3 regions of the Arthrobacter gengyunqii genome follow, and region 3 is predicted to be linked to each of the others. Evidence: riboswitches for the same ligand, from Rfam matches in the RefSeq annotation. Region 3 holds a riboswitch; each other region holds the start of a gene.
The links. Region 3 has a riboswitch for S-adenosylmethionine ahead of MUG94_RS14675 (hypothetical protein). Riboswitches for the same ligand answer to the same signal wherever they lie in the genome.
Positions count from the first base shown of each region.

Region 1: it holds a riboswitch for S-adenosylmethionine, as region 3 does, so the genes downstream of both, MUG94_RS00920 (LLM class flavin-dependent oxidoreductase) here and MUG94_RS14675 (hypothetical protein) in region 3, are expected to answer to the same signal.
Region 2: it holds a riboswitch for S-adenosylmethionine, as region 3 does, so the genes downstream of both, MUG94_RS10020 (flavin reductase family protein) here and MUG94_RS14675 (hypothetical protein) in region 3, are expected to answer to the same signal.

Region 1 covers NZ_CP095461.1:175,611-182,792, forward strand. The annotation lists gene MUG94_RS00910 (aliphatic sulfonate ABC transporter substrate-binding protein) at 1-496, opposite strand, end outside; gene MUG94_RS00915 (ABC transporter ATP-binding protein) at 613-1,437, opposite strand; SAM riboswitch class IV at 1,765-1,879, shown strand; gene MUG94_RS00920 (LLM class flavin-dependent oxidoreductase) at 1,999-3,378, shown strand; gene MUG94_RS00925 (alpha/beta fold hydrolase) at 3,448-4,065, shown strand; gene MUG94_RS00930 (CoA-binding protein) at 4,128-4,547, shown strand; gene MUG94_RS00935 (DUF1206 domain-containing protein) at 4,552-5,379, opposite strand; gene MUG94_RS00940 (MmcQ/YjbR family DNA-binding protein) at 5,492-5,878, shown strand; gene MUG94_RS00945 (DUF1990 domain-containing protein) at 5,875-6,444, shown strand; gene MUG94_RS00950 (GNAT family N-acetyltransferase) at 6,405-6,956, opposite strand; gene MUG94_RS00955 (hypothetical protein) at 7,129-7,182, shown strand, end outside.
Region 2 covers NZ_CP095461.1:2,196,822-2,204,003, forward strand. The annotation lists gene rpsD (30S ribosomal protein S4) at 1-526, opposite strand, end outside; gene MUG94_RS10000 (replication-associated recombination protein A) at 782-2,188, opposite strand; gene MUG94_RS10005 (acVLRF1 family peptidyl-tRNA hydrolase) at 2,281-2,916, shown strand; gene MUG94_RS10010 (nitronate monooxygenase) at 2,958-4,061, opposite strand; gene MUG94_RS10015 (PhzF family phenazine biosynthesis protein) at 4,071-4,907, opposite strand; SAM riboswitch class IV at 5,012-5,129, shown strand; gene MUG94_RS10020 (flavin reductase family protein) at 5,181-5,687, shown strand; gene aspS (aspartate--tRNA ligase) at 5,992-7,182, opposite strand, start outside.
Region 3 covers NZ_CP095461.1:3,183,461-3,190,642, reverse strand. The annotation lists gene MUG94_RS14710 (NAD(P)H-hydrate dehydratase) at 1-349, shown strand, start outside; gene MUG94_RS14705 (CPBP family intramembrane glutamic endopeptidase) at 351-1,079, shown strand; gene MUG94_RS14700 (VOC family protein) at 1,126-1,563, opposite strand; gene MUG94_RS14695 (thiolase family protein) at 1,756-2,967, shown strand; gene MUG94_RS14690 (enoyl-CoA hydratase/isomerase family protein) at 2,968-3,723, shown strand; gene MUG94_RS14685 (3-hydroxyacyl-CoA dehydrogenase family protein) at 3,723-4,571, shown strand; gene MUG94_RS14680 (tyrosine-protein phosphatase) at 4,581-5,306, shown strand; gene MUG94_RS14675 (hypothetical protein) at 5,263-5,646, opposite strand; SAM riboswitch class IV at 5,662-5,801, opposite strand; gene MUG94_RS14670 (LLM class flavin-dependent oxidoreductase) at 5,860-6,885, opposite strand; gene MUG94_RS14665 (RBBP9/YdeN family alpha/beta hydrolase) at 6,959-7,182, shown strand, end outside.

The DNA of each region.
Region 1 (7,182 bases), 680 kb from region 3:
AGTAGGGGTCGGTGCCCTTGGTTGCGGCGACCGACTTGCCCTTGAGGTCCGCTACCGAGGTGATGGCGGAGTCGGCGCCCACCGCCAGGGCCGCCCATTCCGGCTGGGAGAAAATGTCGATGGCCTTGATCGGGGATCCGTTGGCGCGGTTCAGCAGGGCTGCGGACCCTGCGGTGGAACCGACATCGATTGCCCCGGAGCGCAGGTTCTCATTGGCCTTGTTGGAGCCGGCGGACTGCACCCACTCCACCGTGACGCCGTCGTCGGCCAGGGCGGATTCCAGCCAACCCTGGTCCTTGATGATCAGGCTCAGCGGGTTGTAGGTGGCGAAATCGAGCGTGAGGGTTCCGCCGTCGGCTGCGCCTGCGTTGGCGGCGGCATCGGAATCCTCGCCTGCCACGCACCCGGTCAGCAGCAGGGAAGCCGCGGCGGCAACGGCGGCCAGGGTTCTAAGGGTGGTGCGGGCGGGGCGGGAACTGTGGGAACGGCTGTTCATGGGAGTTCTTTCTGAAGAGTTGGCTGCGAATAGTCGCGGTTCAGGCGCAAAAGGGGCGCAGAACTGCTGATGGAGCGGCCCCAAGCAAGGAGGGGGCGACGCCGGGGAGGAGCGGCTTAGTGGCGATCGACGCCGAGGCGGGCCAGGAGTTCGCCGCGCATTCGGGCCAGCTCCGCCGAGGCGCGGTCTCGTGGACGCGGGCCGGGCACGGTGATGGTCTCGGTGATGGCGGCCCCGGTAACACCGGGTTCCTTGCCCAGGATGATGATGCGGTCGGCCAGTTGGAGGGCCTCATCCACGTCATGGGTCACCAGCAGTACCGTGGTGGGGCTGGCGCGGTGCACCGCGAGCAGCAGGTCCTGCATCTTGAGTCGGGTCAAAGCATCGAGCGCGCCGAACGGCTCATCCAGCAGCAGCACCCCGGGGGTTCGTGCCAGGGCCCGAGCCAGGGAAGCGCGCTGCGCCATACCTCCGGAGACTGCCCGCGGCCGGTGCTTGGCAAACGCCGCCAGTTCCACCAGCTCCAGGAGTTCGGCCACTTTGGCCTTACCGTTTTTAGCGCTCATGCTCTTGGGCAGGCCCATGGCAATGTTGGCCTGCAGAGTTTGCCAAGGCAACAGCCGCGGTTCCTGGAACGCGACGGCGCACCGGTCATCGATGCCGCGGACCGGTGTTCCGTCGATGCGGACTTCTCCGGTCGTTGGAGCATCCAGGCCGGCGGCGGCGCGCAGGAGCGTGGACTTTCCGCAGCCGCTGGAGCCCAGAATGGCCAGGACCTCACCGGCGTGAATGTCAAAGGTTATGTCCCGCAGCACCTGATGAGTTTCACTGCCGGAGCCGAAGGCGCGGCCCAGCGAGGAAAAGGTGACGGGCAGTGCGGAGCCGGCGGTGCGCCCGTGGGGCGGCGCGGCGGCAGGGGACTGTGAAGCCAGAGCGGTCATGTTAACTCTCCATCGGTCCTGGCAGTAGCACCCTACGGATAACACCTTGGGCCGTTGCGGGCCTCCTGCGGTGCTGTCCTCGCTATTGCCGTTCCTCAAGGAGGAGGGACGGCAACCAGGGTTGCTGCGGCTTCACTGATCCAGGTCTCTCAGCCGCTCGGGATGGTCAAGTGCAACTAAACGCTCGATTGCGGAAAGCGGCAAGTCCCCTGCGTAATATTTCGACGCCGCCTTCACCGCAGGCACCTGGGCCGCCGTCTGCCGTTACGCTCCGTGACGGCTACGGCTTGCCCGCTGATCAGCGCTGTGCGAATACTGGAGCCGAAGGATCATGAGTCCCAACGCAAAGCTCTGGCTGGTTGGGCGGCAACCCTCTTTCCGTAGCGGGGTGCCCCAGATGAGGATCCGGCCGTGTCGCGTCCGCGAACGGCAAGTACGGCGCTCCTTCGCAGGTGCGTCCCGTTTCCGAAGGATGTCCCCGTGGCCAGCCTGCCCAGCCAATCCGACCAGTCCAGCCAGTCCGAGCCGGTCGAACAGCTCGACCAGCGCACCCCGCGGCAGATCCGGTTCAACGCCTTCGACATGAACTGCGTGGGCCACCAGTCGCCCGGACTCTGGCGCCACCCTGAAGACCGCTCGGCTGACTACACCAAGCTCAGCTACTGGACGCATCTGGCCCGGACCTGCGAACGCGGCCTGTTCGACGGAATCTTCATTGCCGATGTCCTGGGCACCTATGACGTCTACGGGTCCTCCAACGATGCCACCCTTCGCCAGGGCACCCAGGTGCCGGTGAATGACCCGCTGCTGCTGGTCTCCGCCATGGCCCTGGTCACCGAACACCTCGGCTTCGGCGTCACGGCCGGCACCGCGTATGAGCACCCCTACCCGTTTGCCCGGCGCCTCTCCACCCTGGACCACCTCACCAACGGCCGGGTCGGCTGGAACGTGGTGACCGGGTATCTGCCCTCGGCGGCACGCAACATGGGTGCCGAAGACCAACTGGAGCACGACGAGCGCTACAACCACGCCGATGAATATCTTGAGGTGGTTTACAAGCTGCTTGAAGGATCCTGGGAGGACGACGCCGTTGTCCGGGACCGGGAGACCGGCGTGTTCACCGATCCGGCGAAGGTCCACGACATCAACCACGAGGGCAAGTACTTCAAGGTCCCGGGCATTCACATCAGCGAGCCCTCGCCGCAGCGCACTCCGGTGATCTACCAGGCCGGTGCCTCACCGAGGGGCATCGCCTTTGCTGCCGGGAACGCCGAAGCAGTGTTTGTCGGCGCGTCCACGGTGGAGAAGCTCAAGGAAACCGTCACCAAAATCCGCGACGCCGCCGAGGCCGCCGGCCGGGACCGGCACTCCATCCGGATTTACACCCTGCTGACCATCATCACGGCCGCAACAACGGAGGAAGCCGAAGCCAAGCACCTGGACTACCAGAGCTACATCAGCGACGAGGGCGCCCTCGCCCTGATGTCCGGCTGGATGGGAGTTGATCTCTCCACCTACGAACTCGACCAGCCGCTGGGCGCCGTGAAATCCAATGCCATCCAGTCCGCGGCCGCCAACTTCCAGAAAGTAAAGGACGACGGCGAACCCTGGACGGTGCGGGACATCGCCGAGAGCGCCGGCATTGGGGGCCTGGGCCCGAGGCTGGTCGGATCCGGTGCGGAGGTGGCCGAGGAGCTGATCCGTTGGGTGGAGGAGACCGACGTCGACGGCTTTAACCTGGCCTACGCCGTTACTCCGGGCACGTTCGAGGATGTGGTGGAATTCGTGGTTCCCGAGCTGCAGAAGCGCGGGGCATATCCCACGGAGTACGCTCCCGGGACCCTGCGGAATAAGCTCTTCGGTGCCGGGGACAAGCTGCCGGAAAACCACCGCGGCGCGTCCTTCCGGCTGCAGAAGGCTGGTTCGGTGCGGAGCCATTGACCGGGGACGGACCGCCTCTTTACGTTTGAAGGGTCCGCGCAGCGCCCCTTCAGCGAGCAGGAGTCCGCCATGGAACCCTCACCCAGTGCCACCGGCATGGCCCTTTCCGCAGACGGCACCCGCATTGCCTGGTCCCGGCAGGGTGACGGACCGCCGCTGGTGATCGTGGATCCGTTGACCGCCGACCGCAACAGCTCCAGCACCCGTGCGCTGGCCGAGCTGCTTTCGAGCAATCACACCGTCTACACCTATGACCGCCGGGGGCTGGGTGAAAGCGGCGTCGGTGAGGAGTACACGGCGGAATCCGACGTCGATGACCTGCTGGCGGTGGTGCAGGTGGCCGGTGGAACCGCTGACCTTTACGGCTTCGCTTCGGGTGCCTTCCTGGCGCTGCGCGCTGCCGAGGAATCCGCGGTGATTACGCGCGTCGTTGCCCTGGAACCGACGCTGGCCCTGAACGAGGGCGACGACGAGATGCTGGTCCTGCAGACTGAACTGGAAGGACTCGGCGGCGTCCAGGTTCCGGTGCTGGTGCTGGCCGGGAACGCCAGCGGCGACGAGACGCAGGACCTCGCACGCCAGGCCGCCGATGCCTTGGAAGAAGGAGAGTTCCAGCTGCTGGAAGGAAGCAGTGTCAGTGTGCCGGAGGAAGCCCTTGCTGAGGCAATCGAGTCTTTCCTGAGCTGAGCCGAGGCACAGCGGCGGGCGTAAGCTGGAGCCCGATCCAGCACCCCACCAAAGGACGGCCGATGCCACACGTCAATGACTCCGCAGTTGTCGAATCCCTCCTGAGCAACAGGGGTGCCCGCTGGGCGGTGGTGGGACTGTCCAACAATCCGCGCCGCACCGCCGTCGGGGTGTCCCGCTACATCCAGGACCACCTGGGCATGGAAATCATTCCGGTCAGCCTCAAGGGCGACGACGTCCACGGCAACACGGGTTACCGGCGGCTCAGCGAGGTTCCCGGGCAGATCGACGTGGTCGACTGCTTTGTAAACTCGTCCCGTGTCGGGGACATCGTGGACCAGGCCATCGAAGCGGGCGCCAAAGCCGTCTGGCTGCAGCTGGGCGTCATCGACGAGGCGGCTGCGCAGCGTGCGGCCGACGCCGGATTGGACGTGGTCATGGACACCTGTCCGGTCATCGAGGCGCCCGGCTTCGGCCTGTAACCGGCTACAGCTTGGCGAACCGGGCGCGCAGGATCCCGGTGTACAACCCGTAACAGATCATTCCCGCGCCCACGGCTCCCAGCGCCAGCCCGCCGAAGGGCTGCTCGCGCAGGGCGTGGAGTGCGCCGTCGAGCCCGGTGGACTTCTCCGGGGCGGCCGTGAAAGCGGCCACCATCACCAGGATGCCCAGGATAGCCAGGGACACTCCCTTGGCGACAAAGCCCAGCGTGCCGGTAATGGTGACGGCGCGGTCCCAGGTGCCCGCCGGGATCGCCGACAAATCCTTGCGGAAACGTCCGGTGGCGCCCTTGAAAATGAAATATCCGCCAACAACGACGATGCCGAGTCCCACCAGGCCCAGCAGGACGGCGCCCGCCGGCTGAGCCATCAGCTTGGCGCTCCAGCCTGCGGAACTCTCGCCGCTGTCCGTGCCGCCGCCCAAGGCAACGGTGCCGAAGGATACGCCGATCGCACCGTAGGTGATGGCCTGGGTGGCCGCGGAGCCGCGCACTTTCCAGGCGTCTTTGCCCTGCAGTCCGCGGCCGTCCAGCCAGACGCGCGATGCCTGGAATAATGCGAGGGCAAGGCAGCCCAGGAAACAGATCCAGAGCAGGATCAGTCCGCCGGGCTGGGCAGCCAGGGCAGCGACGGCTCCGGAGGAATCCGCACTGCCGCCGCTGCCGGAGGCGATCTGCAGGGCAATCACGCCGATCAGCAGGTGCAGCACTCCGCTGGCGACGTATCCAACGCGCGCGGCCCGCTCAAATCCCTGTGAATCCGCCGCTTTTTCTGCGGCCGAAGCGAGCCGGTCCCCATGTCCTGTGTGAGCCAAAACTGTCCTCCGTCAGGTGAGCACACGTGCGGTGTGTGCCGGGTTGCTGCTGGTCTGGTTTCCATTTTGTCACCTGTGGCGCTGCGGCGTGGCAGCGGACTACGCTCGAATGATGGACGCGGCAGAAGTGAGGCGGGTATGCCTGGGGTTCCCGGGCGCTTACGAGGATTTCCCGTTTGGCCCGGAATCGTCTGTGTTCAAGGTGCAGGCAACCGGTGGCAAAGCGAAAATGTTTGCCCTGTGTGCGTTGGCCGGCATGCCCCTGACGATCAGCCTGAAGTGTGAGCCGGAGCTGGCCCAGCAGCTGCGGGCCGCCCATCCGCAGATCAACGGAGCCTGGCACATGAACAAGAAACACTGGAATTCCGTGGTGCTGGATGACGGACTGGAGGACGGGCTGGTGCGTGACTTGGTGGAGGATTCCTACGATTTGGTAGTGGCGTCGCTGCCGGCCCGGGACCGGGAGTCGCTGGCCTGGAAAGGGCTGGCGGGCGGATGAGCCGGGAACTGACTTATTCGGAAAGCGGCTACACGCGCCGGCCCTATCCGAGGCCGCTGACTGACCGGTGGCCTGAGGGCTACCGGCTGGTGCTGCGCCGGGAGAGCCTGGATGTCCCGGATCCGGCGGCCGGGTACCTGCGGCTGGCGAACGGGATCCTGAACTGGGATCTGCACCGGAAGGCCGGACTGTGGGTGGTGCCGGGCACGCCGCGTGCGGCTCCGGGAGTGGAGGTGGCCTCGGGCATCGGCGTGGGCCCGCTGCGCTACTACGCTCCCTGCCGGGTGCTGTGGGCTGAGGAACCGGCAGTGGACGACGACGGCATGCCGGTTCCCGGCCAGCGGGCAGGTTTTGGCTACGGCACGCTTCGCGGCCATCCGGAACGGGGAGAAGAGGGTTTTTATGCGGAGCTGGACGGCGACGGAAAACTCATCTTCCGGATCGCCGCCTACAGCCGCCCCGCCAACCGGGTGATGGCTGCCGGGGACTTCGCGAACCGCGGTGCGCAGGCGTTCTTCACCCGGCGCTACTTGGCCGCGGCCTCCGTGCTGGCTGCCGGCAGCTGATCGCGGAGCAGGACAAACGCCAGTCCCAAACCGGGAACTTCCTCCGGCATAAAACCGGCGGTGAGCAGGAGTTCCTGCGAGGCGGTGTTCTCCTCCTCCGTGTGGGCAATGACCCGGGAGACTACGGGCTCGTCCAGGGCCACCCGGGCGAGCGAAATCAGTGCCTCAGTGGCGTAGCCACGGTTCCTGCGGGAAGGAACCACGCTGTAACTCACTTCCACGTCACCGTCTTCGGGCAGCAGCAGGAAACCGACGGTCCCCACCACCTCACCCGTCTCTTGCTCGCGGATAAGTCGCGTCGCCAGAGCAGCAGGCGCAGCGGTGTGAATTCCCTGCTCAAAAAACTGGCGGGCGGCGTCGAGGTCGGTGGGCTGGGGAAAGTCCTCAGCCCAGCCGGGCAGTCGGGAGTGGGAGATGAGGGCATCCATCTCCGCTGGGGACACGGGGTCCAGGCTCAGGCGGTCAGTGATGACGCCGGAAGCCGGTGCCGGGAGGTCGGGAGTTAGAGTCACAGCACAATTGTGCACGGTCGGCGGCGATTTCCCCCATTTCATGGGACACCTACCCCTACTCGCGAACTAGCAGAAGGTGTCCTTCCCAGCGCTGAGACGTGCATCGTTTGTCATCTCGGCGGGACTGTGGATATCTTTTGCAGCGGCACGGGGAAAGGGCCATTCTTGCCGCATGCGAATCCCCGAGCCGTTGCCTGCTCCCTTAAGCTTCGAACCGTTCACCGTC
Region 2 (7,182 bases), 990 kb from region 3:
AAACATCCAGGTAACCCGGAACGGCGGGCAGGACGTCGCGGTGGGCGCCGGCAGCGGCAACCTGGAACGGCGTCATGGTCTCGCTGCGCTGGTGCACATGGATGAGCTGGCCTTCGGAAACGCGGAACGACGGGCGGTCCACGCGGGCGCCGTCAACCATGATGTGACGGTGCACAACAAGCTGGCGGGCCTGGGCGATCGTGCGGGCAAAGCCGGCGCGCAGCACGAGGGCGTCAAGACGCATCTCGAGCAGCTCGATCAGGTTTTCACCGGTCAGACCGGCGGTGCGGCGGGCTTCCTCGAAGACACGGGTCATCTGTGCTTCGCGGATGCCGTACTGTGCGCGCAGACGCTGCTTTTCGCGCAGGCGTACAGCGTAGTCGCTGTCCTGCTTGCGACGTGCGCGGCCGTGCTCACCCGGGGGGTAAGGACGACGTTCGAAGTACTTGGCTGCCTTGGGGGTCAAAGCAATGCCGAGGGCGCGCGAAGCGCGGGCCTGACGGCGTGCACGTGTGTTGTTAGCCACGTTCACCTTTCACTGTTTTGGCGGTTTGGCCACCGCAGCCCTGGCTTTCACCGGGATACCGAGATGACTGATACGTAAGTACTGGCCTCCATTAGGGAGAGCTCCGGCCAACCGCTGCCTTCTGCTACAGACACGGCGTCGGGCACAACTTTTCGCCGGTAAAAGCGGAAAGGGGGGTCCGGCGTCGCACTTGCCAGTCAACCATCAATGCTAGCACGCACGGCGCGGGCAGATCTCCGGCCGCTGCCTCCCGGGCTACTTTCCGCGGACGATGCCGCGCAGCCGCTCCAACCGCGCCGCAATGTCGCGTTCGATGCCGTTAGCCGTGGGCTCGTAGTAGTTGCGGCCCACCAGATCATCCGGCGGATACTGCTGCCGGGCCACGCCGTGCGGCTCGTCGTGGGAGTAGATGTAGCCCTTGCCGTGGCCGAGCTGCTTCGCCCCCGGATAGTGCGCATCCCGCAGGTGCGCGGGAATCCCCTGCCCGCGGCCGGCGCGCACATCCGCGATGGCGGCGTTGATCCCGTTGTACGCCGCATTGGATTTCGGTGCGGTGGCAATGTGGACCACGGCTTCGGCCAGGATGATCCGGCCTTCGGGCATGCCGATCATCTGCACCGCCTGGGCCGCGGCGACGGCGGTCTGCAGGGCGGTGGGATCAGCCATGCCCACATCCTCGGCGGCGGAAATCATCAGCCGCCGGGAGATGAAGCGCGGGTCCTCCCCCGCCTCCAGCATCTTGGCCAGGTAATGCAGTGCGGCGTCCACGTCGGAACCCCGCAGGGATTTGATGAAGGCGCTGGTGACGTCATAGTGCTGGTCTCCGGCACGGTCATAGCGCAGCGCTGCCACATCCAGCGCCTTTTCCGCGTCGCTCAGGGTGACCTCGGGGATGGCCTCGCCCTCGGTGCGTTCGGAGTAGGCGACGCCGGCGGCGGCCTCCAGCGCGGTGAGGCCGCGGCGGGCGTCCCCGGCGGCCAGGCGCACCAGATGCTCGAGCGCCTCGTCACTGAGCCGAACCCGTCCGGCCAGTCCGCGTTCATTTTCGACAGCGCGTTGCAGCAGTGCGGCAATATCCTCTTCGGTGAGCGGTTTCAGCGTCAGCAGCAGGGAGCGGGACAGCAGCGGCGAGACTACGGAGAAGGACGGGTTTTCGGTGGTGGCGGCCACCAGCACCACCCAGCGGTTCTCCACGCCCGGCAGCAGGGCGTCCTGCTGTGCCTTGTTGAACCGGTGGATCTCGTCCAGGAACAATACGGTGGTGATGCGGTGCAGGTCGCGGTTGGTGAGGGCCTCTTCCATGACGCGGCGGACGTCTTTCACGCCGGCGGTTATGGCGGAGAGCTCCACGAATTTCCGGCCGGAGCCGCGGGCCACCACGTGCGCGAGGGTGGTTTTTCCCGTGCCGGGTGGACCCCACAGCATGACTGACGACGGCCCGGCCGGCCCGCGGTCATCGGCGGACTCCGCCAGGGTGCGCAGCGGGGATCCCGGCCCGAGCAGGTGCTGCTGGCCCACCACTTCGTCGAGGGTGCGGGGGCGCATCCGCACGGCCAGCGGGCTGCGCGGGCGCTTCCGGGCGTCGTCGGCGTCGGCGCCGAAACCGGCTCCGTCGTCGTCCGCGTTGGAGGTGTCGCTGTCGCTGCTGAACAAATCACTCACCAATCAAGGCTACTCGTGCCGTAGCGTGGGATTGGCCCGGCGGACGCCGGGTGCTGTTCGCATTTGGTGAGCAGACTCTCCAGGAGAACCAAATGCCCGCCACACGCTCCACCTTTGTTTCTGCGCAGCGGCTGCCCGGCTGGCTGGACCGTCTGGCCGCCGGCGCCGGGCAGCTAAGCATCACGCCCGAGCACGGCGGCCTGCATGTGTCCGCGGCCAACGGCACCGAAGCGGACCTGCTGGCGCCGTGGCCGGACGACGGACGCCCCGGGCGGGGAGCCGACGACGTCGAGCGCCTGGTCTCGCTGGCCGGCCAGTCCCGCACGCTCGGGATTGTGTTGCTGCGCCGCGGCGGTTACGCCGTGGGTGTTGCCCGGGAGGGCCGGTTGCTCGCGTCAAAGGCCGGCAACCGCTACGTGCAGTCCCGGACGGCTGCCGGCGGCGGATCGCAGCAGCGTTTTGCCCGGCGGCGGGCCAACCAGGCCGACGCACTGGTGGAGACGGCCGCCGAGCAGGCGGCGCGGATCTTCACCGAACATCCGCCGGAGTATCTGGTGTTCGGCGGAGACCGCGCGCTGACCGAGGTGCTGGCGCGGCAGAAGATCTTCGCGCGGTGGAGCAACCTGGCCCGGCTGCGTCCGCTCGATGTTCAGGACCCCAAACTGGCGGTGCTAACTCAGGCTGCCAAGGATGCCTGCTCCGTTTTCATCCGAATTACTGTGCCCTGACCCGTTCAGATACCGAGCCCTGTGCTGTCCCGCGACCGACCTCAATCGGCCAGTCCGAACAGCCGGCGGAGAATCACCGGTGCCGGACCTTCAGCGGCGTGCCGGAACCCTGTTCCGGCCCACAGGCTGACTCCTTCCGGATTGCCTGCCGCCGCGGCGGCGGCCCGGAGCTGGCCGGTGATGTGATTGACGTACGGATAGGCGTCCGGGGCATCCGGATGGGCACGCATGAAGTCATTGGTCAGCCCTCTGGCTGGACGGCCGGAGAAGGCCCGTGTCAGCGAAGTGTCAGGATCCCTGCGGCCCTGTACAGCGTCCATCAACCCGCCGCGGTGCACTGTGCTGGTCCCGGCTTCGTCGCTGAGCAGCAGCAGTGTTCCCACTTGGACGGCACCCGCCCCGGCGGCCAGAGCTGCGGACGCGTCCTCCGGGGTGGAAATCCCTCCCGCTGCAACCAACGGGAGCGGGCAGGCTTCTCGAACCTGGCCCAGCAGGTCCGTCAGCGCCACCTCGCCGGGGACCTTCCCGCTGTCCAGCGTTCCCCGGTGTCCGCCTGCCTCCGGGCCCTGCACGCACAGGATGTGCGCTCCCGCCTCCGCGGCCGCGCGGGCCTCGCCGGCGTCGGTGACCGTCACCACGCTGCAGATTCCCTGCGCCGCAAGCTCCGCGAAGACCGCCGGTTCCGGCAGTCCGAAGGTGAAGGACACTACCGGGACCCGCTCCCGCAGGACCAGCTCCAGCTTGGCCTGCCAGCCGTCGTCGTCGGTGGGATCCGGCATCCCGGGTTCGGGGACGGTGGTTCCAGCCGGCCCCTGCCCTGCTGCTGCGACCAGGTCCTCACGGAAGGTCAGGGCGGCTTCGATTCTTCGGGCTTGGGCTGCGGCCTTCGCCGCGGCCTGATCCTGCGCGGCGACCGGGTAGGTGTTGGCAGCATCCGGTACGAAGAGGTTCAGGCCAAAGGGCCTGCCGCTCAGCCGGCGCAGCTGGGTGATCTGGTCCGCCACGGATTCGGCGCTTTTGTAGCCGGCGGCCAGGAAGCCGAGCCCGCCGGCCTCCCCCACGGCGGCAGCCAGCTCCGGGGTGGAAGGCCCTCCGGCCATGGGCGCACCGATAACCGGAAGGGCGAGGGACTTTAGGGTGAACATGGTGCCGGATTACAGCGTGACGGTGCCGTCAATGCAGGTGACCGTGGATCCGCCCACCCAAATTTTGCGGTCCCGGGTGAAGACCCGGACCCGGCCGGAGCGCTGGACGGCAGTGCCCTGGGTGACGACGTAGCGTTCCGGTGCCAGTGAGGCTCCGATCAGCCACTGGGCGAGTCCGGCATTGAGGCTGCCGGTGACCGGATCCTCTGCAATACCGAGACCCGGTACGAAGGCGCGCACTTCAAAGTCCGTTTCCGCGTCCGCCGGCTGCGCACCGATGACGCCCACGCGCAGGTTGCCCATGATCGTCGGGTCCGGGTTCAGCGCCAGGACGGTTGCGGCGTCCGGGAGCAGCAGTCCCAGCCAGCCCGGTCCGTTGTCGATCCAGTTGGAGGCGAGGATTTGCTCCGTTTCCAGGCCCAGTGCCCGCCGGGCCTGGTCCAGGACGTCGTCCTCCAGCTCACCGGAGCGCAGCAGGGGCGGAGCGGCAAACGCCGCGATCCCGGCATTGGCGTGCAGCGTCACAAGCCCTATGCCGCATTCCTGCACGACGACGTCGGGGTACCGGCGCTTGGCTCCGGTCTCCAGCCAGGCGTGGCACGTGCCCAGCGTGGGGTGTCCGGCGAAGGGAATCTCCCCGCCGGGGGTGAAGATCCGGACCCGGTAGTCGGCCCCGTCCACGGTGGGCGGCAGGACGAAGGTGGTCTCGGAAAGGTTGGTCCACCGGGCAAAGGATGCCATCTCGGCATCCGTCAGCCCTTCCGCTTCGAGCACCACTGCCAGTGGGTTGCCCAAATACGGTTCGCTGCCGAAAACGTCCACCTGTTTAAACCACCGCTGTCTCATTCTTCACACTGTATCCCTTCATTCCCATGACTTTTATGAAGCGGAGTTTACGAACTGTGGCGGGGGTTTGTGTCCCGGTGCTGCCCGGCCTACGTTGGAGCAGGAATCAAGAGTTCCAGCCACGGGCCCTGGCCGGCTGGACGGCAACCCTCTCGCCGTAGCGGGGTGCTCCAGGTGACGATTCGGCCGCCCGAACCCATTCCGGCGCGGCAAGTACTGCGCTTCGCCGTTGCTTCTTTCCGGCCTGGCGCTTGAGGCAAAGGACCTATGCGCATGACACTTTTGACCGACCTTCAGCCCGCTGCGCTGCGGCGGGCCTTTTCCCGATTCCCCTCCGGCGTTGCGGCTTTGTGCGCGGTCATCGACGGAAAGCCGCAGGGCCTTGTCGCGTCTTCGTTTACGGTCGGGGTTTCCATGGATCCGCCGCTGGTGATGTTCGCCGTGCAGAACACGTCCCGCACCTGGCCCGTCCTGCGCGGTGCCGGACGGATCGGGGTGTCGGTTCTCGGATCCGATCATGAGGGCGTCTGCAAGCAGATTGCTTCCAATACAGGCGACCGCTTTGCCGGGCTGAGCCTGCACACTGACACCTCCGGTTCACTCTTCCTGGACCGGGCAGCCCTGTGGCTCGAGTGCTCTGTGGAAAAGGAGATTCCGGCCGGCGACCATGCGGTGGTGCTGCTGCGCGTCCACGGCCATGCTTCCCACGAGGACGCCCACGAACCGCTGGTCTTCCACGGCTCAGCCTTCCGGCATTTGGGGGTTCCCGCCTTCGCCTGACAGCCGCGGGCCGCCGTTTCCCTCCGGTTTGGGAAGTCCCTCCGGTTTGGGAAATCCCTGCCACTGCGGACCGGTCACTTTTTCCCAAAACGGAGGGAACGGGACAAAACGGAGGGAAACAAAGCCCTACATCCGGAAAGCACGGAGCCCGGCCGCCATAAAAGACGACCGGGCTCCGTGCACCGCTTGGGCCTGTCAGACTGTGCACCTGTCAGACTGTGCAACCCGCCAGGCTCTGCAACCAGTCAGGCTGTACAATCCGCCAGGCTCACCGGGGCAAGCCGGGCTGCATGTCCGCCGGGACTTAGCTTTCCTGCGGCTTGTCCTGCTTCTTCTCAGGCTTGAAGTCCACGCCGGCTTCCTTGCGCTGCTGGGCAGTGATCGGAGCCGGTGCCGCGGTCAGCGGGTCGTAGCCGCCGCCGGACTTCGGGAACGCTATGACGTCGCGGATGGACTCGGTGCCGGCCAGCAGGGCCACCACACGGTCCCAACCGAAGGCGATGCCGCCGTGGGGCGGTGCGCCGTACTTGAAACCTTCGAGCAGGAAGCCGAACTTCTCCTGCGCGTCCTCCTGCGAAAGGCCCATGACCTTGAAGACGCGTTCCTGCACGTCGCGCTGGTGGATACGGATGGAACCGCCGCCGATTTCATTGCCGTTGCAGACAATGTCATAGGCGTAGGCCAGGGCCGACTCCGGATCGGTGTCGAACGTGTCCATGAACTCAGGCTTGGGAGACGTGAACGCGTGGTGCACGGCCGTCCAGGCGCCGCCGCCCACTGCCACGTCACCGGCTGCCACAGCGGCCGACGCCGGCTCGAACATGGGAGCGTCCACAATCCACACGAAGGCCCAGTCGTTGGGATCGATCAGACCGGTGCGGTGGCCGATCTCCACGCGGGCGGCGCCGAGCAGTGCACGGGAGGCGGTTGTCTCGCCGGCAGCGAAGAAGACGCAGTCGCCGGGCTTGGCGCCAACCTTCTCCGCGAGGTTCTCACGCTCGAAGTCGGTGAGGTTCTTGGCAACGGGACCGGTCAGGGTGCCGTCCTCCTGGACCAGCACGTAAGCCAGGCCCTTGGCGCCGCGCTGCTTGGCCCATTCCTGCCACGCATCCAGGGTGCGGCGGGGCTGCGAGGCACCGCCGGGCATGACGACGGCGCCCACGTACGGGGCCTGGAACACGCGGAACGTGGTGTCCTTGAAGAAGTCGGTCAGCTCGGTCAGCTCCAGGCCGAACCGCAGGTCCGGCTTGTCCGAACCAAAGCGGGCCATGGCGTCCCGGTAGGTCATGCGCTGGATCGGGGTGGGGATCTCGACGTCGATCAGCTTCCACAGGGCCTTCACCACGGACTCGCCCAGGGCAATGATGTCGTCTTCCTCGACGAAGCTCGCCTCAATGTCCAGCTGAGTGAACTCCGGCTGGCGGTCCGCGCGGAAGTCTTCATCGCGGTAGCAGCGGGCGATCTGGTAGTACTTCTCGAAGCCGCCCACCTGCAG
Region 3 (7,182 bases):
CCTTGACCCCGAGGCGGACCTCGACGTGGAGCAGGCGGCCCTCGATATTGCGGCCAAATATAAGGCGGTGGTGGCGGCCCACGGGTTCATCACGGCACCGGACGGCCGGCGCTGGGAAGTTCCTTCGGGCAACTCAGGTTTGGGAACTTCCGGCAGCGGAGACGTTCTGGCCGGCGCCATCGCCGGGTTCCTGGCACGAAAAGCCAGTCCCGAACAGGCCGCCTGCTGGGGAACCTATCTGCACTCCACCGCCGGCGACCGGCTGGCCGCCGCCCAGGGACCCCTCAGCTTCCTGGCCGGGGAACTGCTGGACGCCATGCCCCGCGTCATGGCGGAGTTGACCGTCTAACGTGGCTGAGCTTCGCCGGCCGGAGTTCCTGTCCTACGCCTTTACCCGGCGCGACGGAATTGCCGGAGGGTTTTATGTGCTGTTCCTGCTGATCTTCAGTTACGCCCCGGGGCTCGGCATCCCCGGACTGACCACCCTGATTCCCGATCCGCTGCTGGCCGGCTACGTGGTGAACCTGGCGTTCTACCTTTCGGCCGGCGCGCTGGCCGCCTGGGCTTCCTGGCGGTACGCGGTGCGGGAAACCCGCATCCTGGCCACCCGGCCCTGGCTGACGCTGGCCATCATTCCGGGCGGGGTCTTTGCCATGCTGGTGCTCACCGCCGTCGCGGTGGCCTTCACCGGACCGCCCGAAACAGCTGTCAACCAGGAAGCAGTCCAGGGGCTGGTGGTGTCCCTGCCTCCGCTGCTGATCATTCCCCTGCTGGTGCTGATCGCTCCGTTTGTGGAGGAGTACATCTTCCGCCACCTGCTCATCGGCAAGCTCAGCAGGCACCTGAACATATGGGTCTGCTGCGGAATCTCCCTGGTGCTGTTCGCGGGCATCCACCTGGCCGGCAAGGAGGCGCTGACGCTGCCGGTCCTGATGCCGTACCTGGCGATGGGTGCGGTGTTGGTGGGCATCTACGTCTGGGCGGGTAACAATTTCATCCTGTCCTACGCCGTGCACGCCGCCAAGAACCTGCTGGCGGTCCTGCTGACCTACGCTGTGCCGGCGGAACTGCTGCAATAACCCTGGAAGCGCCGCAGGCCGGATTCTCTCGCCGCTGCCCGTTGGCCTAGGCGATGCAGAATTCGTTTCCTTCGGGATCGGCCATGGTGTACCAGGATGATGGCCCCTGCTGTTCCGAGTACAGGAAGGTGGCTCCGCGTGCCTCAAGTTCCGCCCGTATCACGTCCTTGTCCGCCCCGTTGATATGGACGTCCAGATGGATGCGGTCCTTTGCCGTCTTGGGCTCGGGCACGGGCTGGAAAAGGATACGCAGGCGTTCCGAGGAGCCGACCTCGCTTTCCCGACAGATCGCCGCACCGTCGCGCCACCGCCGCTGCCCTTTATGGTCAACCAGCATGTCCGGGGAAATGGTCCCCTGATCCAGCAGGGAATCAATCATGGCCTGGTCCAGGGGTTCAACGACCCAGCCCAGCGTTTCCGCCCACCAATCAGCCTGCTCATGGGCGTTTTCGCAGTCCACGCATATTTGAATGTTGAAGCTCATGCCCGAAGCCTAGCCCCGCGAACCGCCGGCTGCGGATGATCCTGCGGACTTTCTGTCCGCAGGAGCCGTCCGTCACCTAAGGCCGGTCACATTGACCGCGGTACGCCGCCGTGCAATTCTTTACAGAACGAATGGTCAGTAAATGCTGCCCGGCCAGCGTCGGCCGGCGGCACACAGACAGTGGGAGCAGACATGACTGAAGCGTTTCTCGTGGGCGGAGTGCGGACCCCGGTGGGCAGATACGGGGGCGCGCTGTCCAGTGTCCGGCCCGATGACCTGGCGGCACTGACGCTGCAGGAACTGGTGGCGCGCGAGGGACTGGACCCCGCCGTCGTCGACGAAGTCATCCTGGGCAACGCCAACGGTGCCGGCGAAGAGAACCGGAACGTAGCACGCCTCGCAGCGCTGCTCGCCGGGTTCCCCAGCGACGTTCCCGGCATCACCGTGAACCGGCTCTGCGCCTCCGGGCTGTCCGCCATCATCATGGCCTCGCACATGATCAAGGCGGGAGCCGCGGACATTGTCATTGCCGGCGGCACCGAATCCATGAGCCGCGCGCCCTGGGTCACCGAAAAGCCCACCAAGGCCTTCGCCAAGCCCGGTGAAACCTTCGATACCTCCATCGGCTGGCGCTTCGTGAACGAACGCTTTACCTCCGGAGAACTCTCCCGCGACGGCAAGATGACGTACTCCATGCCGGAAACCGCAGAGGAACTGGCCGCCGTGGACGGTATCTCCCGCGACGACGCCGACGCGTTTGCCGTCCGCTCGCATGAGAATGCGCTGGCCGCCATTGCCGCCGGACACTTCAAGAACGAAATAGTTCCGGTCACCGTCCGCGGCCGCAAGGGCGACACCGTGGTGGATACCGACGAGGGTCCGCGCGAGGGCACCACCGCTGAGGTGCTCGCCAAGCTGCGTCCCGTGGTCCGGGCCGGCGGCATTGTCACCGCCGGCAACTCCAGCACACTGAACGACGGCGCCTCCGCCATCATCGTGGCGTCCGAGCGCGCCATCCGCGAATACGGTCTCACCGCCCGGGCCCGGATTGTCGACGGCGCCTCCGCCGGAGTGCCGCCGGAAATCATGGGCATCGGTCCGGTCCCGGCCACGCAGAAGGTCCTCGCGCGCAGCGGCGTGAAACTTGCCGACGTCGGCGCCTTTGAACTGAACGAAGCCTTCGCCACCCAGTCCCTGGCCTGCATCCGCCGGCTCGGTGTGAACGAGGACATCGTCAACAACGACGGCGGCGCCATTGCCCTGGGCCACCCGCTGGGATCCTCCGGCTCCCGGATAGCCATCACCCTGTTGAACCGGATGGAACGCGAGGGTGCTTCCCACGGCATCGCCACCATGTGCGTCGGCGTCGGCCAGGGTACGGCCATGCTGATCGAGGCCGTGTAAATGGGCAACGATTACAGCTCCTTCACCACCCTGCAGATCACCGAGGGGAACGGGCGCGTCACCGCGGTCCTGAACCGGCCGGAAGTCCGCAACGCCATTGATTCCGCCATGGTGGACGAGCTGCACGTACTGTGTGCCGATCTGGAAGAGAACCCCCGGATCCTCATCCTGGCCGGAAGCAACGGGGTGTTCGCCTCGGGGGCGGATATAGCCCAGCTGCGGGAACGCCGCCGCGACGACGCCCTGCGCGGCATTAACTCCACCGTGTTCGCCCGGATCGCCAAGCTGCCCATGCCCGTCATCGCTGCCCTGGACGGCTACGCGCTGGGCGGGGGAGCGGAGCTGGCCTTCGCTGCGGACTTCCGCATCGGCACGCCAGGACTGAAGATCGGCAATCCGGAAACCTCGCTGGGGATTCTGGCCGCTGCAGGTGCCGCCTGGCGGCTGAAGGAACTCGTGGGCGAGCCGCTCGCCAAGGAGATCCTGCTGGCCGGACGCGTGCTGACGGGGGAGGAAGCGCTGGCGGCCCGCCTGGTCACGGAACTCGCCGCTCCCGAGCAGCTGCTGAACGCCGCGCACGCCCTGGCTGACCGGATCGACCGCCAGGACCCGCTGGCGGTCCGGCTCACCAAAACAGTTTTCGCCGCCCCGGCGGAGGCCCACCCCGTCATTGACACCCTGGCGCAGGGGATTCTGTTTGAATCGCAGGCCAAGTTTGACCGCATGTCGGCGTTTCTTGAGAGGAAGAAAAAGTAATGGCAGTTCCCTCCACGGTAGGCGTGCTCGGCGGCGGTCGGATGGGCGCAGGCATTGCCCACGCTTTCTGCACGGCCGGAGCAACAGTGGTGGTGGTGGAGCGCGACGACGACGCTGCCTCCGCCGCCCGTGACCGCGTCGCCTCAGCGCTGGCCAAGAGCGTTGAGCGCGGCACCGTCACCGAGACCATCGGGGACCTGACCGCGCGCCTGTCCGTGTCCACAGACTATGCGGCCTTCTCCGGAGCCGGATTGGTGGTGGAAGCGGTGCCTGAAGATTTTGGCCTGAAGTCGACGGCCCTGGTTGCGGTCGAGGAACAGCTGGGATCCGAGGCCTGGCTGGCCTCGAACACATCCTCGCTGTCCGTATCCGAGCTGGCGGAAAAGCTGCAGCGCCCGGAACGGTTCTGCGGCCTGCACTTTTTCAACCCGGTGCCTGCCTCCACCCTGATCGAAGTGGTGCTGGGCAAGCAGACCTCCGGGGAGCTGGCCGAGGCGGCCGCCGCCTGGGCGCAGGACCTGGGCAAGACCCCGGTGGTCGTGAACGATGCCCCAGGCTTTGCCAGTTCCCGGCTGGGAGTGGCCATTGCCCTGGAAGCCATGCGCATGGTGGAAGAGGGCGTGGCCTCGGCAGAGGACATCGATGCGGCCATGGTCCTGGGCTACAAGCACCCCACGGGTCCGCTGCGGACCACAGACATTGTGGGCCTGGACGTGCGGCTGGGCATCGCAGAGTATCTGGCCTCCACGCTGGGTCCCCGGTTCGAGCCGCCGCAGATTCTGCGGGACAAAGTGGCCCGAGGCGAGCTCGGCCGCAAATCCGGCAAGGGCTTCTTCGACTGGTCCTAGAAGGGCATGATGGGCAACCGAGGAGTGGAGTGGGAGGGCGCCGCCAACGCCCGTGACCTCGGCGGCATTCCCCTTTCCGGCGGAGGGGCCGTGGCGCCGCGCCGGATCTTCCGGATGGGCCGGTCCGAATGGCTGACGGAAAACGGCTGGCGGCAGGCGTACGACGACGGCGTCCGCACCGTCATCGACCTCCGCAACGACGTGGAGCAGGGCCGCCGGGACACCGACCCGGAAGTGAGCCCCGACGCCGCCGCAGGCATCACGTTCCTGACCCGGCCCACCCAGGAAGCGAACGACCCCGACTTCACCGCCTTGTGCGGCCCGTACATGGACTCCCCGCGCTACTACCGGGAAAACCTGCGCCGCTGGCCGGAGAAGATCGCCGCCGTCGTTGAGTCCATAGCGGAGGCCGGCGACGGCGCGGTGGTGATCCACTGCTCGGCCGGCCGGGACCGCACCGGGCTCATTGCCATGCTGCTGCTCCAGCTGGCCGGGGCATCACCGGAGGCCATTGCCGACGACTATGAGCAGGCAGTCCGCGGCATCAACGCGTTCCATGCCACTCAGGTGCATCCGCGCGAAAAGCCGCTGACTCCCGAGCAGGAAGACGCCCGGGTGGCCGACGGACGGCGTGAACTGCTCCGCGCCCTGGACGGTTTTGACGCCGAACAGTACCTGCGCTCAGCCGGGCTCAGCCCCGCTGAGCTTGGGCGTCTTCGGAGTCGTTTGCGCTGAGCCGTTTACAGGGATGGACCCTTTCCGGCGTCGCCAAGTAGAAAAAAGAGCGCCGGGCGGGGCTGTCGAAGCCTCCGGGCACCAGCAACGATGAATAGCGTGCGCACCACTGCGCCTGGCCGTTGGAATGGGCCAGCGCCTGCGCCAGGGAAGGCAGGTCATGGAACCACATCAGCTGCTGCTCGCCGTCTACCACCAATTGGATCAGGTCCAGATCGAGATCGACATAGGCCTGGGCATCCACCCAGTCATCGTAAACAGCCAGGCGCTTGCCGTGAATCAGGTGGACGTTGTGCCCGGGGGTGTAGCTGATGCAGCGGGTGTCACTGGAGATGCTCACAGTGTGTTCCTTTACAGGTTGTCCTTGCCTGCGCCGGGCGGCGTCAGGCCGCTTCGTCATCCGAACCACCCGCCGAACAATGGGGTTGGTGTGAGGCCAGTCGGAGCTTTTACGTGCCCGGATTCCTCCGGGCGCGTTGGCCACCTCTCGTGAAGCTGTCACCACCTTAGCGTATGCCGGTGACAGCCCGGAACCTGCGCCGGACGGGAAACATCACCGCCAGCCGGCCGCGGGGGCGACATGCTTCACGATGTTCTCCAGCAGCTGCACGTTGTAGTCCACGCCAAGCTGGTTGGGAACCGTCACCAGAAGCGTGTCCGCAGCCTGAACCGCGGTGTCGGCGGCAAGCTGGGCGGCAATGACATCCGGTTCGCCGATGTAGCTCTTGCCGAACCGGGCCAAGCCACCGTCGAGCCGTCCCACCTGGTCGCGGCCCTCGGCCTGCGCGCGCAGGCCGAAATACCGGCGGTCGGTGTCGGTCACCAGCGGAATGACGCTGCGGCTGACGGACACCCGCGGAGCTCCTTCATGCCCGGCGTCGGCCCAGGCCTTGCGGAACACCGCAATCTGCTCCGCCTGGAGTTCGTCGAAGGGCACGCCTGTGTCCTCCGTCAGCAGGGTGGAGCTCATCAGGTTCATGCCCTGCTCGCCGGTCCATTTGGCCGTCGCCCGGGTGCCGGAACCCCACCAGATCCGTTCTGCCAGGCCGGGGGACTGCGGATCGATGGCCAGCGCGTCGGAACTGCCGGTCATCATCGGATCCGCGTTCGCCAGGCCTGCACCGGCAATCGCCGCCCGGAACACCAACGTGTGCTTGCGGGCCTCATCCGCATCGGTGCTATCCCCGGTGGGAACGTAGCCAAATGCCTCATAGCCGCGCAGCGCGGGCTCGGGTGAACCGCGGCTCAGCCCCAGCTGCAGCCTGCCGCCGCTGATCAGATCCGTGGCCGCCGCTTCTTCGGCCATGTACAGCGGATTTTCGTACCGCATGTCGATCACCGCCGTGCCCAGTTCAAGCCGGTGAGTCCGGGCAGCCATGGCGGACAGCAGGGGGAACGGTGCAGCGAACTGCGGGGCAAAGTGATGGACCCGCAGGAAGGCTCCGTCAATGCCCACTTCCTCGGCCGCCACCGCCGTTTCAACGGTCTGCAGCAGGGCGTCGCGGGCGGTGCGGACAAAAGAACCCTGCACGTCGCGGTAATGTCCAAAGGACAGGAAACCGATCTTCTTCATGTTCATTCACAGCACCGGTTTCCGAGCAGATATTCCCGGTTGCCGGCTCCTCGGCGCCATTGGATGAGAGGCGAACAGCATGCACCTGACCATGGTCCCCGGGATCGGCGGTTCCAATGACGAGCATTGGCAAAGCCGGTGGCAGGACGGTGCGGCGGACGTGTCCCGGATTTCGCCGTCGTCCTGGGATGACCCGAACCTGGAGAACTGGATGGGTGCGCTCGACGACGCCGCCGGCTCCCGCGGCGGCGACACCATCCTCGTGGCCCACAGCCTGGGCTGCCTGGCCTCTGCCGAGTGGCT